DNA from 4 places in the Streptomyces sp. NPDC088794 genome. Region 2 is predicted to be linked to each of the others. Evidence: riboswitches for the same ligand, from Rfam matches in the RefSeq annotation. Region 2 holds a riboswitch; each other region holds the start of a gene.

Region 1 (4,427 bases), on a different contig from region 2:
GACGCTCCTGGGCGCCGTCAACGGGCTCGTGCCGCACTTCACCGGCGGCACCCTGTACGGCCGGGTCGTCGTGGACGGCCGCGACACCGCTCACCACCCGCCGCGCGAACTCGCCGACGTCGTCGGAGTGGTGGGCCAGGACCCCCTGGACGGCTTCGTCACCGACACCGTCGAGGAGGAACTCGCCTACGCCATGGAGCAGTTGGCGATCCCGCCCGCCACCATGCGCAAGCGCGTCGAGGAGACCCTCGACCTGCTCGGCCTCGCCGACCTGCGCCACCGCGCCCTGCATGAACTCTCCGGCGGCCAGCAACAACGCGTCGCCATCGGCTCCGTCCTCACCGCTCACCCCCGCGTCCTGGTCCTCGACGAGCCCACCTCAGCTCTCGACCCCACGGCGGCCGAAGAAGTCCTCGCCGCCGTCACCCGCCTCGTCCACGACCTCGGCGTCACCGTGCTGATGGCCGAGCACCGCCTCGAACGGGTCGTGCAGTACGCCGACCGCATCGTCCATCTGCCGGGCGACGGCCGCGCGGCGATCGGCGCACCCGCCGACATCCTGCGTACGTCCACGATCGCGCCGCCGATCGTGGAACTCGGCCGAGCCGCCGGCTGGTCCCCGCTGCCCCTGTCCATCCGCGACGCCCGCCGCGCCGCCGCCCCCCTGCGGACCCGTCTGAAAGGCCGAACGCCCGGACCCGTACGCCCTCCCCAAACCAGCGTCGGCCCACGGCTGTTGACCGCGCGCGGCGTAACGGTGACCTACCACGGGGTACCGGCGGTCCGGGAGGTCGACCTGGACCTCCGAGGGGGCGAGGTCGTCGCGCTCATGGGCCGCAACGGCTCCGGCAAGTCCTCCCTGCTGTGGGCACTCCAGGGCTCCGGTCCGCGTCGCGCCGGAACGGTCAAGGTCGCCGACGCCCCGGGGGATCCGCACGCGCTGTCCTCCGCCGAGGCCCGCCGGGCTGTCGGCCTGGTCCCGCAGACCCCCGCCGACCTGCTCTATCTCGAAAGCGTCAAACAGGAACTCGGCCAGGCCGACACCGAGTCGGCCGGCGGGGAGCCGGCCCGCGCCATCCTGGACCGGCTCGCGCCCGGCATCCCCGACGACACCCACCCGCGCGACCTGTCCGAGGGACAGAAGCTGGCACTCGTCCTGGCCATCCAACTCTCCGCCGCACCCCGAGTGCTGCTTCTCGACGAGCCGACACGCGGCCTCGACTACCGCGCAAAGACGGAACTCGTCCGGATCGTCGACGCGCTGGCCGCCGAGGGCCGGGCCGTCGTCATCGCCACCCACGACGTCGAGTTCGTCGCCCGCGCCGCCGACCGGGTCGTCGTCATGGCGGAGGGGGACATCGTCGCCGACGGGCCCACCGCCGAAGTCATCACGGCCTCACCGGTGTTCGCGCCGCAGACGGCGAAGATCCTCGCTCCGCTGCCGTTCCTGACCGTCGATCAGGTGCTCCCGCTGCTGGACGGGGACTCCGACCGATGACCGCACTCCGTACCTCCGCCCCGGCCATCCGGCTCACCGGCCGCGCCGGGATCGTGATGGCGCTCGCCGCGATCCTCGGCGTGGTCGCGTTCTTCTGGCCGTTCGTCGTCGCACCGGGCACCTTCGGCTCGAACTACGCACCCCCGCTCATCTTCGGCGTGCTGCTGGTACTCGTCCTGTGCGTCGTCCTCTCCGAGATCGCCGAGGGCGGTATCGACTCCAAGGCGCTCGCGATGCTCGGCGTCCTGTCCGCCGTCAACGCGGCGCTGCGTCCACTGGGCGCCGGCACCGCGGGCATCGAGACCGTCTTCTTCGTCCTCGTCCTCGCCGGACGCGTCTACGGGCCCGGCTTCGGCTTCGTCCTGGGGTGCACCTCGCTGTTCGCCTCCGCCCTCATCACCGGCGGGGTCGGGCCGTGGATGCCGTACCAGATGTTCGGTTGCGCGTTCGTCGGCATGCTCGCCGGCTTCCTCCCCAGAGCGAGCGGCCGACGCGAGGTACTGCTCCTCGCCGTCTACGGCTCGCTCTCCGGCTATCTCTTCGGCTTCCTGCTCAACCTCTCCTTCTGGCCGTTCTCCCTCGACCCGAACAACTCCATCGCCTATCTGCCCGGCCTGCCGTTCACCGAGCAGTGGCATCGCTACGTCGCCTTCGACATCGCCACGTCCCTCGGCTGGGACACAGGGCGGGCGGTCACCAACTTCCTCTGCATCCTGCTGGCGGGACCGGCCGTCCTCACGACGTTCCGCCGGGCCGCCCGCAAGGCCCGATTCCGGGCGCCGGTGCGTTTCGCCGCTCCCGCGCGAGCGGCCGATCCAGGCGACTCCTGAACGGAACCCGAATAGCCGCGCGGCCGTCGGCACTGGATTTACTAGGACGTCCAACTATATGCTCGTGCCCCAAGGTCCGCGGTGCAGGGAAGCCGGTGTGAAACCGGCACGGTCCCGCCACTGTGACCGGGGAGTTCGCCGTCGAGCAGGACGCCACTGACGAGCTGGATGTCGGGAAGGCGGACGGCGCGCGCTGATCCGGGAGTCAGGATACCGGCCGCGGTTTGTTCCGTGTTGTCCACGAGGATGGAGCAGACACGCATGGCACCGGTATGCGTTCACGATCCCGGCAGGGGCCCACTGCCTGTTGCCGAGTCTTTCCGGCATTCCACCGTCAGGACCTGACGGCCCTTCGCCATACGCGATCCTGCGCGGCCCCCCCCGCACGTGTGCGCTTTCGGCGTCCGTGCCGGTGGCGAGCGCGCCATTCCTGGACCCCACCTGACGAGAGCAGGCATCCATGGTCCACGCACAAGACCGCGCTCCCGTGCGCGAGTTGAGTCATTTCGTCGGCGGCAAGCACACCCCGGGAACCTCGGGGTCCTACGGCGATGTGTACGACCCGAACACCGGCGAGGTGCAGGCCCGCGTCCCGCTCGCGAGCCGCGCCGAGACCGAGGCCGTCATCGCCGACGCCACCGAGGCGCAGCGCGAGTGGGGTCAGTGGAACCCGCAGCGCCGCGCCCGCGTCTTCCTCCGCTTCCTCCAACTCGTCGAGGGGGAGCGGGACTCACTGGCCCGGCTCCTCTCCTCCGAGCACGGCAAGACCGTCGCCGACGCGCACGGCGACCTCCAGCGCGGCCTCGAAGTCGTCGAGTTCGCCGCCGGCATCCCGCACCTGCTCAAGGGCGAGTTCACCGACAACGCCGGCACGGGCATCGACGTCCACTCCCTGCGAGCCCCGCTCGGAGTCGTCGCCGGCATCACCCCCTTCAACTTCCCCGCGATGATCCCCCTGTGGAAGGCGGCGCCCGCGCTGGCCTGCGGCAACGCCTTCATCCTCAAGCCCTCCGAACGCGACCCTTCCGTTCCGCTCCGGCTCGCCGAACTCTTCCTGGAAGCGGGCCTGCCGCCCGGCGTCCTGAACGTCGTCCACGGCGGCAAGGAGACCGTCGACACCCTTCTCGAAGACCCCCGCGTCGAAGCCCTCGGTTTCGTCGGCTCCACCCCGATCGCCGCGTACGTCTATGCCACCGCCGCCGCGCACGGCAAGCGCGCCCAGTGCTTCGGGGGCGCCAAGAACCACATGATCGTCATGCCGGACGCCGACCTCGATCAGGCCGTGGACGCCCTGATCGGCGCGGGCAACGGCTCGGCGGGGGAGCGCTGCATGGCGATCTCCGTCGCCGTCCCGGTCGGCGAGGCCACCGCCGACGCGCTCGTGGCCCGACTGAAGGAGCGCATCGGGTCGCTGCGCATCGGCCGCAGCGACGACCCCGAGGCCGACTTCGGACCGCTGGTCGGCCGGGACGCCGTCGACCGGGTGCGCTCGTACGTCGACCTCGGCGTCGAGGAGGGCGCCGAACTCGTCGTTGACGGACGGGACTTCGTCCTGCCCGGCCACGAGGACGGCTTCTTCGCCGGAGCCTCCCTCTTCGACCGGGTCACCCCGGCCATGCGGATCTACCAGGAGGAGATCTTCGGCCCGGTCCTGTCCGTGGTCCGCGCCGCCGACTACGAGGAGGCCCTGCGCCTGCCCAGCGAGCACCTCTACGGCAACGGCGTCGCGATCTTCACCCGGGACGGCGACACCGCCCGCGACTTCACCCGGCGCGTGAACACCGGCATGGTCGGCGTCAACGTGCCCATCCCGGTGCCCGTCGCCTACCACACCTTCGGCGGCTGGAAACGGTCCGGCTTCGGCGACCTCAACCAGCACGGCCCGGATGCGATCCGCTTCTACACGCGTACGAAGACCGTCACTTCGCGCTGGCCCGCGGGGCTTCGCGAGGGCGCGAGCTTCACCATCCCGACGATGGGCTGAGCGCGATGACCACCACCTTGCTCACCGAGGACCAACAGGCCCTCGTCGAGGCGACGTTGGACTTCACCCAAGACCATCTCGCCCCGCACGCCGTGGACTGGGACCGGGACAAGCA
Region 2 (4,427 bases):
GATGCCGTCCATGACAGCGACGTACGGCTTGGCGTAACGCGCGATACGGGCGTTCAGGTGGTACTCGTCCCGCCAGAAGGCGGCCGACGCGGTGCCGTCGCCGTCGCGGGCGTCGTCGTGGACGACCCGGATGTCACCGCCCGCGCACAGGCCTCGCTCGCCCGCACCCGTGACGACGACGGTCTCGACGGAGGGGTCGGCCTCCCAGGCGGTCAGGGCCTCGTCCATGCGGCGGACCATCGCGTGATCCAGGGCGTTGATGGCCCTCGGGCGGTTGAGGGTGAGGTGCGCGGCCCGGCCGGCGGTGGTCAACAGCACGGATTCGCGCATGGTCTCCTTGGTTCCTTCCAGAAGCCGCTGGACCCGCAGGTCACGGACGATCTTCTGGACACCGTACGCGGAGACGGACAACACAAAGGCAGGGAGGTTCCAGCACTCCCTGCCACTAACAACCTATAGCGCACGGGGGGCCTTGCGGCAAGGCCCCCTTCGTGGCGCACAATCACCGATCTGGGCCAAAAGGTGCCCATAGCCGCGTGAACCGCATGGGCCCGTCGAGCCGACGCCCAGCCACACCCCGCATTCGGAGCCTCGGAGCCAACGACGTGAACCCCCTCACCACCAGCGCGTTCGACCTTCCCGATCGCCTCTCCGCGAAAGCCGACCCGGCCCTGATCTCCGGCGACGAGAAGCACTTCGTGGCCATCGCGGAGTGCCTGGAGGAGTCGATCGCGGAGCTGACCGAGCGCCTCGACACCGCGCGCAAGGCACCCGGCGGCCTCGGCCGGGAGGCCATGGACCGGGACACCGAGGTCCACCAGGTGACCGCCCGCCTGCGCACCCTGCGCCGCTTCGGCCTGGATCTGTGCCTGGGGCACATGGTCCTCGCGGACGGCTCCGAGCCCGTCTACGTCGGTCGCCTCGGCCTCACGGACAGCACGGGCCGTCGGCTGCTGCTCGACTGGCGCTCCCCGGCGGCAGAGCCGTTCTTCGGCGCCACCCACGCCAACCCGATGGGTCTGGCGAGCCGCCGCAGGTACCGCTGGACGGAGGGCCGGATCGGCGACTATTGGGACGAGGTGTTCACTGCGGACGGATTCGCCGGGCATGCCGCGCTCGACGACCAGTCCGCGTTCATCGCCAGTCTCGGCAGCAACCGGTCGGCGCGGATGCGGGACGTGCTCGGCACCATCCAGGCCGACCAGGACGCCATCATCCGCGCGGGATCCCGCGGCACGCTCGTCGTGGACGGCGGTCCGGGTACGGGCAAGACCGTCGTCGCCCTGCACCGGTCCGCCTACCTCCTCTACTCCGACCCCCGGCTCGGGCACCGCAGGGGCGGCGTCCTGTTCGTGGGTCCGCACCGGCCCTACCTGGACTACGTCTCCGACGTCCTGCCCAGCCTCGGCGAGGAGGGCGTGCAGACCTGCATCCTGCGGGACCTGGTCGCCGAGGGAGCGGCGGCGCAGGAGGAGAGCGACCCCGAGGTGGCCGCCCTCAAGTCGTCCGCGGACCTGGTGAAGGCGATCGAGAGGGCCGTCAGGTTCTACGAGGAGCCGCCCGCCAAGGGGATGACGGTCACCACGCACTGGTCGGACATCCCGCTGAGCGCCGACGACTGGGCCGTGGCGTTCGACGCGGCGGAACCCGGCACCCCGCACAACGAGGCGCGCGAGCAGGTCTGGGAGGAGCTGCTCACCCTCCTGATGGAGAAGCACGAGGGGGACGCCCCGACCACCCTGCTGCGCAAGTCGCTGCTGCAGAACCGGGCGCTGCTGACCGCCTTCAACCGCGCGTGGCCGCTGCTCGAAGCGGACGACCTGGTCGGCGATCTGTGGACGGTCCCCGCCTATCTGCGGATGTGTGCTCCCTGGCTGGACCGCGACGACGTGCAGAAGCTGCAGCGCGCGGAGGCCCAGGCCTGGACGGTGTCCGACCTCCCCTTCCTGGACGCGGCACGGCAGCGGCTCGGCGACCCGGAGGCGGCGCGGCGCGAGCGCCGGCACAAGGCCGTCCTCGCCGCGCAACGCGAGCGCATGACCCAGGTCGTCGACAACTTGATCGAGGCGGTGTCCACCTCGGGCGACGACGGTGACGAGGGCATCGGCCTGGTGAAGATGTTGCGCGGGGAGGACGCTCAGGTCAGCCTGGTCGACGAGGCCGAACTGACCACCGTCGACCCGGACCTGCTGGCCGGACCGTTCGCGCACGTCGTCGTGGACGAGGCGCAGGAACTGACCGACGCGCAGTGGCAGATGCTGCTGTTGCGGTGTCCGTCCCGGAGCTTCACCGTCGTCGGCGACCGCGCCCAGGCCCGGCACGGGTTCACGGAATCCTGGCAGGAACGGCTCGAACGCGTCGGGCTCAACCGGATCGACGTGGCCTCGCTGAGCATCAACTACCGCACGCCGGAAGAGGTCATGGCGGAGGCCGAGCCGGTCATCCGGGCCGCGCTCCCGGACGCCAACGTGCCGACCTCCATCCGCAGCAGCGGTATCCCCGTCGTCCACGGCTCCGCCTCGGATCTGCCCTCGGTCCTCGACACCTGGCTCGCCGCACACGACGACGGGATCGCCTGCGTCATCGGCGATCCCACGTTCCGGGCGACGTCCCGAGTCCGCTCACTCACCCCGGAACTGTCGAAGGGACTCGAGTTCGACCTGGTCGTCCTCGTCGACCCGGAGAAGTTCGGCGAGGGCATCGAGGGAGCGGTCGACCACTATGTGGCGATGACCCGGGCGACCCAGCAGCTCGTCGTCCTCACGAGCACCTGACGCCTGCCGCCTGCCGCCGCACAGGGAGGCCGATGGGACATCTCGCATCCGCATGATGGACCCGTCGCTCCCCTCCGACGCGCCACCCCGTAGGCTGGCCGGTGCAGCTGGTTCGCCCCGTCCGCCAGGCGGGATGCGTCGCAAGAGGGAACCCGGTGGGAATCCGGGACTGCCCCGCAGCGGTGAGCGGGAACGACCGCCGTCATACGCACTGGGCCCACGGAGGGCTTGGGAAGCGACGGCCAGTAGGAGTCCGCCGGGAGACCGGAGGACGTGCCCGCGAGTCCGAAGACCTGCCACCTGCCCGCGTACGGCCGAATCGTGCGCGGACATCCCGGTGACCTCGTGGGCGGGTCGGCGTACATACCAGGCGGACGACCGCGCAGTTCCACTGCCGCGCGGGGTCGTGCCCGCCCGGTTCCGTCACCCTTCGCGCTCGCGTCCCGTCGCCGGGATCTCAGGGATCCATCTCGCGAAGGAGATCTCCGTGACCACCAAGACCGCAGCCGCGGCAGCGCGGGCCACCGTGTACGGCTACCCCCGCCAGGGCCCGGACCGCGAACTCAAGAAGGCCATCGAGGGCTACTGGAAGGGCCGCGTCAGCGCCGACGCCCTGCGCGCCACGGCCGCAGAGTTGCGTGCCACCAACTGGCGGGAGCTGGCGAAGGCCGGCGTCGACGAGGTGCCGACCGGCGACTTCTCGTACTACGACCACGTCCTCGACACCACCGTCATGGTCGGCGCCGTCCCCGCCCGTCACCGCGCGGCCGTCGAAGCGGACGCGCTCGACGGCTACTTCGCCATGGCCCGCGGCACCCAGGACGTGGCGCCGCTGGAGATGACCAAGTGGTTCGACACGAACTACCACTACCTGGTACCGGAGTTGGGGCCCGACACGGTCTTCGCCGCCGACTCGACCAAGCAGGTCGCGGAGTTGGCGGAGGCCCTGGCCCTCGGGCTGAACGCCCGTCCGGTGCTGGTCGGCCCGATCACGTACCTCCTGCTGGCCAAGCCCGCCCCGGGCGTACCGGCGGACTTCGACCCGCTCACCCTGCTCGACCGACTGCTGCCGGTGTACGCCGAGGTCCTCGCCGACCTGCGGGCGGCGGGCGCCGAGTGGGTGCAGCTGGACGAGCCCGCCCTGATCCAGGACCGCACCCCGGCCGAGCTGAACGCCGCCACGCGCGCCTACCGTGACCTCGGTGGCCTCACCGACCGGCCGAAGCTCCTGGTCGCCTCGTACTTCGACCGGCTCGGCGACGCGCTGCCGGTGCTGGCCAAGGCGCCGGTCGAGGGGCTCGCCCTGGACTTCACCGAGGCCGCCGCGGCCAACCTCGACGCGCTGGCCGCCGTGGGCGGACTGCCCGGCAAGCGACTGGTCGCGGGGGTCGTCAACGGCCGCAACATCTGGGTCAACGACCTCACCAAGTCCCTTGCCACACTTGGCACGTTGCTCGGACTCGCCGACCGGGTCGACGTGGCCGCGTCCTGCTCACTCCTCCATGTCCCGCTGGACGCAGCCGCCGAGCGGGACATCGAGCCGCAGATCCTGCGCTGGCTCGCGTTCGCCAAGCAGAAGACGGCCGAGATCGTCACCCTCGCCAAGGGCCTCGCCCAGGGCACCGACACGATCGCCGCCGAACTCGCCGTCAA
Region 3 (4,427 bases), on a different contig from region 2:
GAGTTCGAGCGAATGCGCACGGACCGTCAGGAGGCGGACCCCCGGCAGGGCTTCCGCTGCTGCTGAGGGGCCTCCGCGGGCCTCGTAAGGCCCCCTGTTGGGCCATCTGTCGGGCCTTCACAGAATCGACATACCGATATGCGGACGAGGTCTTCCGCATCCGTGACACCGTGACCTACATTGCCTGCGCGTTACCCAGGTGATCACAGGCGATCCCTGGTAGCCAGTGAGGGGACGGAGCCGCGGAATGTCAGAAGTGCCCGAAGTGAAACCACCGGTGGTGACACCGGTCCGCGTGGTGATCGCCCTCTGCCTGATCGCCCCGTTCGTGGCGATGCTCTGGGTCGGCTCCTACGCCAAGACCGACCCGACGTTCATCGGCATCCCCTTCTTCTACTGGTACCAGATGCTGTGGGTGCTGATCTCCACCGCGCTGACCATGACCGCGTACCAGCTGTGGCAGCGTGACCAGCGCGCCCGCACGAAGGGTGCCGCCAAGTGAACGACGGCGTGAACGGCGTAGCGCTCGCCGTCTTCATCTTCTTCTTCGTGGCCGTCACGGTCGTCGGCTTCCTGGCGGCCCGCTGGCGCCGGGCCGAGAACGAGGCCAGCCTCGACGAATGGGGCCTGGGCGGACGGTCGTTCGGCACCTGGGTCACCTGGTTCCTGCTCGGCGGCGACCTCTACACGGCGTATACGTTCGTGGCGGTCCCGGCGGCGATCTACGCGGCCGGCGCGGCCGGCTTCTTCGCGGTGCCGTACACGATCCTCGTCTACCCGCTGATCTTCACCTTCCTGCCCCGCCTCTGGTCGGTCTCGCACAAGCACGGCTATGTGACGACGTCCGACTTCGTGCGCGGCCGGTTCGGCTCGAAGGGCCTCTCGCTCGCGGTGGCCGTCACCGGCATCCTCGCGACGATGCCGTACATCGCGCTCCAACTCGTCGGCATCCAGGCAGTGCTGGACGTGATGGGCGTCGGCGGCGGTGACGACACCAACTGGTTCGTGAAGGACCTCCCGCTGCTGATCGCCTTCGGCGTACTCGCGGCGTACACCTACTCCTCGGGACTGCGCGCGCCCGCGCTGATCGCGTTCGTGAAGGACACGCTGATCTACATCGTCATCGCGGTGGCGATCATCTACATCCCGATCAAACTGGGCGGTTTCGACGACATCTTCGCCAAGGCCGGCGAGGCGTTCGCGCAGACCAACCCGGCGACCGGCAAGCCGCGCGGCGCCCTCGCACCGGCCGAGGCGGGTCAATGGACGTACGCCACCCTGGCGTTGGGCTCCGCGCTCGCGCTCTTCATGTACCCGCACTCGATCACCGCGACGCTCTCCTCCAGGAGCCGTGAGGTGATCCGCCGCAACACCACGATCCTGCCGCTGTATTCACTGATGCTCGGCCTGCTGGCGCTGCTCGGGTTCATGGCCATCGCGGCCGGAGTGAAGGTCAGCAACGGGCAGTTGGCGATCCCGCAGCTGTTCGAGGACATGTTCCCGGACTGGTTCGCGGGCGTGGCCTTCGCGGCGATCGGCATCGGCGCGCTGGTGCCCGCGGCCATCATGTCCATCGCGGCCGCGAACCTCTTCACCCGCAACATCTACAAGGACTTCATCAAGCCGGACGCCACACCGGAACAGGAGACCAAGGTCTCCAAGCTGGTGTCCCTGCTGGTGAAGGTCGGCGCCCTGGTCTTCGTCCTGACGATGGACAAGACGGTCGCCATCAACTTCCAGCTCCTCGGCGGCATCTGGATCCTCCAGACCTTCCCGGCCCTGGTCGGCGGCCTGTTCACCCGCTGGTTCCACCGCTGGGCCCTGCTCGCCGGCTGGGCGGTCGGCATGATCTACGGCACGGCCGCCGCGTACGGCGTCGCCTCCCCGACCCAGAAGCACTTCGGCGGCTCCTCCAAGGAGATCCCCGGCATCGGCGAGATCGGCTACATCGGCCTCACCGCGTTCGTCCTGAACGTCGTCGTCACGGTGGTCCTGACCTTCGTCCTGAAGGCACTGAAGGCCCCGGAGGGCGTCGACGAGACGCAGCCGGGCGACTACACGGCGGACGCGGGCGACCCGGGCGTGGAGGTGGAACTGCCGCCGGCCACGGCGGGGACCTCGCACTAGGCACTCCTGCTCAACGGGCCGCCGGAGAAAATCCGGCGGCCCGTTGTCGTACCCGTCGGGCACACTCGCCTGCATGGACATCGTGATCCGGGCAGCGCACCCCACCGAATACGAGACCCTCGGCGAGATCACCGCCCAGGCCTACCTCCAGGACGACCTGCTGACCTTCGGAGAGAGCGACTGGTACCTCGGCGAGCTCAGAGACGTGGCCAATCGGGCGGCCGTCGCCGACGTGCTGGTCGCCACGGACAGGGACCGGATCCTCGGCGGGGTCACCTTCGTCACCGCCGGCACGCACATGGCCGAGCGGGCCGGCCCCACCGAGGCCGAGATCCGCATGCTCGCCGTCGACCGGGCGGCCCGCGGCCGGGGCGCGGGCGAGGCACTCGTCCGCGCCTGCGTCGACCGCGCACGAGCCGCCGAGGACTGCACCGGCATCGTCCTGTCCACCCAGCCGACCATGCGCGCCGCCCACCGCATCTACGAACGCCTCGGCTTCGTCCGCGTCCCGGAACGGGACTGGAACCCCATTCCGGAGGCCGGCGACTTCGTGCTGCTCACCTATCAGTTGACGTTCTGACACGCTCCGAAGTCGGCGCGCGACACAACATCTAGGGGTGCTCCTACAACCCAGCACAAGATGTATGCTCATGCTCGCTGTCGTCGCAGGGGAATCCGGTGCGAATCCGGAACTGTCCCGCAACGGTGTACTCATGCGTGTTCGCACATGTATGGGCGTCAGTCCGAGGACCTGCCGACAGCGCGCCCGACCAAGCCGGTCGGGTGCCATGACGTCCGGGCCTCGTGGAATGGGCCGGGGACGCGACGCCGTCGTGCGCTCGTGGCTGCCCCCTGCCCTCCGCCTGGCCCCCGTGCCCAGCGAGGGAGAGCCCCACGTGACCATCGCGCCAGCCGACCCGGCTTCAGTCACCGCGCCGGAGACCGACGGCCCCGGTACCGCGTTGCTGCGGATCCTGACCGAGTTGACCGCCGACCTCCCCGACGCCGACCCCGGCCGGGTCGCCGCCGCCGCGTTGCGCGGCCGGTCCGCGCAGGCCGACGAGGCCGAACTGCGCGAGCTGGCCACGGAGGCCGCCGCCGGTCTCATCTCGGAGGACCCCGCCTACTCGCAGGTCGCCGCCCGGCTGCTGACCATCTCGATCCGCGCCGAGGCCGCCTCGCAGGGCGTCACCTCGTTCACCGAGTCGGTCCTCGTCGGCCACCGCGAGGGCCTCATCGCCGACCGCACCGCCGAGTTCGTCCGCGTCCACGCGGCCCGCCTCGACGAACTGATCGACCGCACCGCCGACGACCGCTTCGGCTACTTCGGCCTGCGCACCCTGCACAGCCGCTACCTGCTGCGCCACCCCATCACCCGCAAGGTCGTCGAGACCCCCCAGCACTTCATGCTGCGCGTCGCCGCCGGCCTCGCGGAGGACGACAGCACCCGCGCCCTGGACGAAGTCGCCTCGCTCTACCGCCTGATGAGCCGGCTGGACTACCTCCCCTCCTCCCCCACGCTCTTCAACTCCGGCACCCGGCACCCCCAGATGTCGTCCTGCTACCTCCTCGACTCCCCGATGGACGAGCTGGACTCCATCTACGACCGCTACCACCAGGTCGCCCGCCTCTCCAAGCACGCCGGCGGCATCGGCATCGCCTACTCCCGCATCCGCTCCCGGGGTTCACTGATCCGCGGCACCAACGGGCACTCCAACGGCATCGTCCCGTTCCTCAAGACGCTGGACGCCTCCGTCGCCGCCGTGAACCAGGGCGGCCGGCGCAAGGGCGCGGCCGCGGTCTACCTGGAGACCTGGCACTCCGACATCGAGGAGTTCCTGGAGCTGCGGGACAACACCGGTGAGGACGCCCGCCGTACGCACAACCTGAACCTCGCGCACTGGATCCCGGACGAGTTCATGCGCCGGGTCAACGAGGACGGCGTCTGGTCGCTCTTCTCCCCCGCCGACGTGCCCGAACTCGTCGACCTGTGGGGCGCGGAGTTCGACGCCGCGTACCGCAAGGCCGAGGCCGCCGGGCTCGCCCGCAAGACCATCCCGGCCCGCGACCTCTACGGCCGCATGATGCGCACCCTCGCGCAGACCGGCAATGGCTGGCTGACCTTCAAGGACGCCGCCAACCGCACCGCCAACCAGACCGCCGAGCCGGGCCACACGGTCCACTCCTCCAACCTCTGCACGGAGATCCTGGAGGTCACGGACGACGGCGAGACCGCGGTCTGCAACCTGGGCTCGGTCAGCCTCGGCGCCTTCGTGGTCGGCCGGGACATCGACTGGGAC
Region 4 (4,427 bases), on a different contig from region 2:
CCGTTTCATACACCACGAAGCCCCCCTCAGTTCACTTTCCGTTCATTCAGGTTGCCTACGTTCAATTGGCCGATGACCTCGAACGATTGCCTGGGTAAATGGAAAACTTCTCGCTGATCCTCGCGATTGTGGTCGTAACCGCTCTCGCGTTCGATTTTACGAACGGTTTTCACGACACCGCCAACGCGATGGCCACCACCATCTCGACCGGTGCGCTCAAGCCCAAGGTGGCGGTGGCGATGTCCGCCGCGCTCAACCTGGTGGGCGCCTTCCTCTCCGTCGAGGTCGCCAACACGATCTCCAAGGGTCTCGTCGACGAGACCGGCATCCGTCCCGAGGTCATCTTCGCCGCCCTGGTCGGCGCGATCCTGTGGAACCTGGTGACCTGGCTCGTCGGACTGCCGTCCAGTTCCTCGCACGCCCTGATGGGCGGTCTGATCGGCGCCACCATCGCCTCGGCCGGCACCGGTGCGGTGCACGGCGACGCGCTCGTCACCAAGGTGCTGCTGCCGGCGGTCGCCGCCCCGATCGTGGCCGGTGTCGCCGCGCTGCTCGCGACCCGCCTGTCCTACCGGCTCGGCAGGAAGGCCGACGGCAAGGCCGCCGCGAAGGGCTACCGCGCCGGCCAGATCGCCTCCGCCGGACTGGTCTCGCTGGCCCACGGCACCAACGACGCGCAGAAGACGATGGGCATCATCACCCTCGCCCTGGTCGCCGGCGGCGCCGTCGCCCCCGACTCCGACCCGCCCACCTGGGTCATCCTCTCCGCCGGTCTCGCCATCGCGCTGGGCACCTACCTGGGCGGCTGGCGCATCATCCGCACCATGGGCAAGGGCCTGACCGAGCTTCAGCCGCAGCAGGGCTTCGCCGCCCAGACCAGCGCGGCGACCGCCATCCTGGCCTCCTCGCACCTCGGCTTCTCCCTCTCCACCACGCACGTCGTCTCCGGCTCGGTGATGGGCGCGGGCCTCGGCCGCAAGGGCGGCGTGGTCCGCTGGTCGACGGCGACCCGCATGTTCGTCGCCTGGGGCCTGACCCTGCCGGCCGCCGCCCTGGTGGGCGCGCTCGCCGAGTCCGTCACCGACCTGGGCGACTGGGGCACGGCGGTCGTCGCCGTCTTCCTGATCGCCTCCAGCGCGGCCATCTGGAAGCTCTCCCGCCGCGAGGTCGTCGACCACAGCAACGTCAACGAGACCGAGGAGCCGCCCGGCGTGGTGACCACGGCGATCGCCGCCGTGACCCCGCCTCCCGCGGGCCCGGTCACCGACGACCTGACGGCCACCATCCCGGCGCCCACGACCCCCGCGGCCGATCCGGCCGCCCCGTCGGCCGCCCCCGCTCTCTGATCCCCGCCCACCGGTAACGAAGGAATCACCAGCATGCACATCGACTGGGCGGCCCTCGGCTCCGTCTTCGGCGTCAGCCTCGTGGTCACCGTGGGCCTCGTGGCCCTGTTCACCCTCGGCGTCGCGGGCCTGTCCCGCCAGGAGAAGGCGACGGCCCAGGGCGGCTCGGCCACCCTCGCGGTGACCGGCGCCTACGTCTGCTTCGCGGCGTGCGCGGCGGCTGTGGCGTACGGGATCTCGCTGATCGTCGCCTGATCCCCGCACGTTCCTCGACCTATCGTCCGCCGACCTCCGACGGGCCCTGTGTGGGCCTCAGCACACTCTCCCGTCGCAGGTCAGCGGCAAGTTGACGGTTCTTCCAGGCCCGTGGTGGACTGCCGGGGCCAAGTACGGCGGCAAGAGAGGAAGCCGGTGTGATTCCGGCGCGGTCCCGCCACTGTCACCGGGGTAGGTAGTCCCGGGAGCCAGGAACTCTCGCCGTCGCTCTCTTCGAACCAGGGCGCGGACACCCTGAGTGAGGACAATTCGCCATGCGCGGCCGCCTGTTGAGGTCCATCACCCGAGCTCTGCCCGACCCGACGGCCGGCTGAGCCGATGCGTGCCGATCGCGTCTTCGCGTACGGCGCCGCCGCCGGCCTCCTCGGTGACCATCTGCTCGGCGATCCGCGCCGCGGCCATCCGGTCGCCGCGTTCGGCCGGGCCGCGGGCGCCGTGGAGCGGGTGCTGTGGCGCGACCACCGCGGCTGGGGCGCCCTGCACACCGCCGTGTGCGCGGGCGGCGCCGTCGCCCTCGCCGCCGCGGCAACGTCCGCCGTACGCCCCTCCCGTACCGCCTCCGTCGCGCTGACCGCCGCCGCCACCTGGGCCGTCGTCGGCGGCACCTCCCTCGCCCGTGAGGCGGGGGCCATCGGGCAGGCGCTGGCGGCCGGGGACATCGAGAGCGCGCGGGCCCGGCTGCCCCACCTCTGCGGGCGCGACCCCCAGGCCCTCGACGCCGACGGGATCGCCCGGGCCGTCGTCGAGTCCGTCGCCGAGAACACCTCCGACGCGGTGGTGGGCGCGCTGGTGTGGGGTGCGGTGGCGGGCGTGCCGGGCCTGGTCGGCTTCCGGGCCGTGAACACCCTCGACGCCATGGTCGGGCACAAGTCGCCCAAGTACCGCCGCTACGGCTGGGCTTCGGCCCGCCTCGACGACGTGGCCGGCTGGCCGGGGGCGCGGCTCACCGCCGTCCTCGCGACCGTGGCGGGCGACGATCCGCGCGGGGCGGTACGCGCCTGGCGTGCCGACGCCGGCAAGCACCCGAGCCCCAACGCCGGGCCCGTGGAGGCCTCGTTCGCGGGGGCGCTCGGGGTGCGGCTGGGCGGAACGCTGGCCTATGGAGGGCGAGTCGAGCACCGGCCCGTCCTCAATGGCGCCTCGGGGCGCGCGGTCGTCACACAGGACATCGAGCGGGCCGTACGGCTGTCCCGGCGCGTCGGTCTGCTCGCGCTCGGCGTGAGCGTCGCCGGGCGGCTGCTCGCGAAGGGGCGCAAGTCATGAGCGGCGGCGGGCTGTTGGTCGCCGGGACCACCTCGGACGCCGGCAAGAGTGTCGTCACCGCCGGAATCTGCCGGTGGCTGGTGCGGCAGGGCGTGAAGGTCGCGCCGTTCAAGGCGCAGAACATGTCCCTCAACTCGTTCGTGACGCGCGAGGGCGCGGAGATCGGGCGGGCGCAGGCCATGCAGGCGCAGGCCTGTCGGATCGAGCCGACCGCGCTGATGAATCCCGTGCTGCTCAAGCCCGGTGGCGAGCGGAGCAGTCAGGTCGTGCTCATGGGCAGGCCCGTGGGCGAAATGAGTGCGCGTGGCTACCACGGCGGGCGGCAGGAACGGTTGCTCGGGACCGTGCTCGACTGTCTCGCGGAGTTGCGGGGCACGTATGACGCGGTGATCTGTGAGGGGGCCGGCAGTCCTGCCGAGATCAATCTGCGGCGGACCGACATCGTGAACATGGGGATCGCGCGCAACGCGCGGCTGCCCGTGCTCGTGGTGGGCGACATCGACCGCGGGGGCGTCTTCGCCTCCTTCTTCGGGACGGTCGCGCTGCTCAGCCCGGAGGATCAGGCCCTGATCGCCGGGTTCGTCGTCAACAAGTTCCGTGGCGATGTGTCGCTGCTGGAACCGGGGTTGGAGATGCTGCTCGGCCTCACCGGGCGGCGGACGTACGGCGTGCTGCCGTTCCAGCACGGCCTCGGGATCGACGAGGAGGACGGGCTGCGCATCTCGCTGCGCGGGACCGTGCGGGAATCCAACACCGCGCCGCCTGTCGGCGAGGACGTGCTGCGCGTCGCCGTGTGCGCGATCCCGCTCATGTCCAACTTCACGGACGTGGACGCGCTGGCCGCCGAACCGGGCGTCGTGGTGCGGTTCGTGGACCGGCCCGAGGAGCTGGCCGACGCCGATCTCGTCGTGATCCCGGGGACCCGGGGGACGGTCAAGGCGCTGGAGTGGCTGCGGGAGCGGGGACTTGCCGACGCCCTGGTCCGCAGGGCCGCCGAGCAGCGGCCGATCCTCGGTATCTGCGGTGGTTTCCAGGTCCTCGGCGAGCACATCGAGGACGAGGTCGAGAGCCGGCGCGGACACGTGGACGGGCTCGGGGTGCTGCCCCTGCGGGTGCGGTTCGCGCGCGAGAAGACCCTCACCCGGCCGGTGGGCGAAGCCCTCGGCGAGCCGGTCGAGGGGTACGAGATCCATCACGGTGTCGCCCGACTGACCGGCGGCGAGGCCTTCTTGGACGGCTGCCGGGTCGGTCAGACCTGGGGGACCCACTGGCACGGCTCGCTGGAGTCGGACGGGTTCCGGCGGGCGTTCCTGCGCGAAGTGGCGGCCGCCGCGGGGCGCCGGTTCGTGCCGGCCGCCGACACCTCCTTCGCCGCGCTGCGCGAGGAGCAGCTCGACCGGCTCGGCGACCTGATCGAACAGCACGCGGACACGGACGCGCTGTGGCGGCTCATCGAGTCCGGCGCGCCGCAAGGACTGCCTTTCATTCCACCGGGAGCGCCCGCATGAGCACAGTGTTGTTGTTGTCGACCGCCGACACGGA

What was found. Region 2 has a riboswitch for cobalamin ahead of metE (5-methyltetrahydropteroyltriglutamate--homocysteine S-methyltransferase). Riboswitches for the same ligand answer to the same signal wherever they lie in the genome.
Region 1: linked by a shared signal. The riboswitch ahead of ACIP6U_RS43945 (CoA-acylating methylmalonate-semialdehyde dehydrogenase) and the one ahead of metE (5-methyltetrahydropteroyltriglutamate--homocysteine S-methyltransferase) in region 2 are both predicted to bind cobalamin.
Region 3: linked by a shared signal. The riboswitch ahead of ACIP6U_RS04635 (ribonucleoside-diphosphate reductase subunit alpha) and the one ahead of metE (5-methyltetrahydropteroyltriglutamate--homocysteine S-methyltransferase) in region 2 are both predicted to bind cobalamin.
Region 4: linked by a shared signal. The riboswitch ahead of ACIP6U_RS41370 (cobalamin biosynthesis protein) and the one ahead of metE (5-methyltetrahydropteroyltriglutamate--homocysteine S-methyltransferase) in region 2 are both predicted to bind cobalamin.

Annotation. Positions count from the first base shown of each region.
Region 1 covers NZ_JBIVKB010000023.1:97,738-102,164, forward strand. Annotated here, with positions in the region: gene ACIP6U_RS43935 (ABC transporter ATP-binding protein) at 1-1,498, shown strand, start outside; gene ACIP6U_RS43940 (ECF transporter S component) at 1,495-2,328, shown strand; cobalamin riboswitch at 2,384-2,565, shown strand; gene ACIP6U_RS43945 (CoA-acylating methylmalonate-semialdehyde dehydrogenase) at 2,789-4,312, shown strand; gene ACIP6U_RS43950 (acyl-CoA dehydrogenase family protein) at 4,318-4,427, shown strand, end outside.
Region 2 covers NZ_JBIVKB010000001.1:322,499-326,925, forward strand. Annotated here, with positions in the region: gene ACIP6U_RS01575 (enoyl-CoA hydratase/isomerase family protein) at 1-369, opposite strand, end outside; gene helR (RNA polymerase recycling motor ATPase HelR) at 606-2,774, shown strand; cobalamin riboswitch at 2,866-3,090, shown strand; gene metE (5-methyltetrahydropteroyltriglutamate--homocysteine S-methyltransferase) at 3,262-4,427, shown strand, end outside.
Region 3 covers NZ_JBIVKB010000002.1:9,222-13,648, forward strand. Annotated here, with positions in the region: gene ACIP6U_RS04615 (YbdD/YjiX family protein) at 1-66, shown strand, start outside; gene ACIP6U_RS04620 (DUF3311 domain-containing protein) at 248-502, shown strand; gene mctP (monocarboxylate uptake permease MctP) at 499-2,127, shown strand; gene ACIP6U_RS04630 (GNAT family N-acetyltransferase) at 2,201-2,707, shown strand; cobalamin riboswitch at 2,755-2,901, shown strand; gene ACIP6U_RS04635 (ribonucleoside-diphosphate reductase subunit alpha) at 3,024-4,427, shown strand, end outside.
Region 4 covers NZ_JBIVKB010000020.1:65,664-70,090, forward strand. Annotated here, with positions in the region: gene ACIP6U_RS41360 (anion permease) at 99-1,346, shown strand; gene ACIP6U_RS41365 (hypothetical protein) at 1,380-1,601, shown strand; cobalamin riboswitch at 1,680-1,843, shown strand; gene ACIP6U_RS41370 (cobalamin biosynthesis protein) at 1,941-2,885, shown strand; gene ACIP6U_RS41375 (cobyric acid synthase) at 2,882-4,393, shown strand; gene cobN (cobaltochelatase subunit CobN) at 4,390-4,427, shown strand, end outside.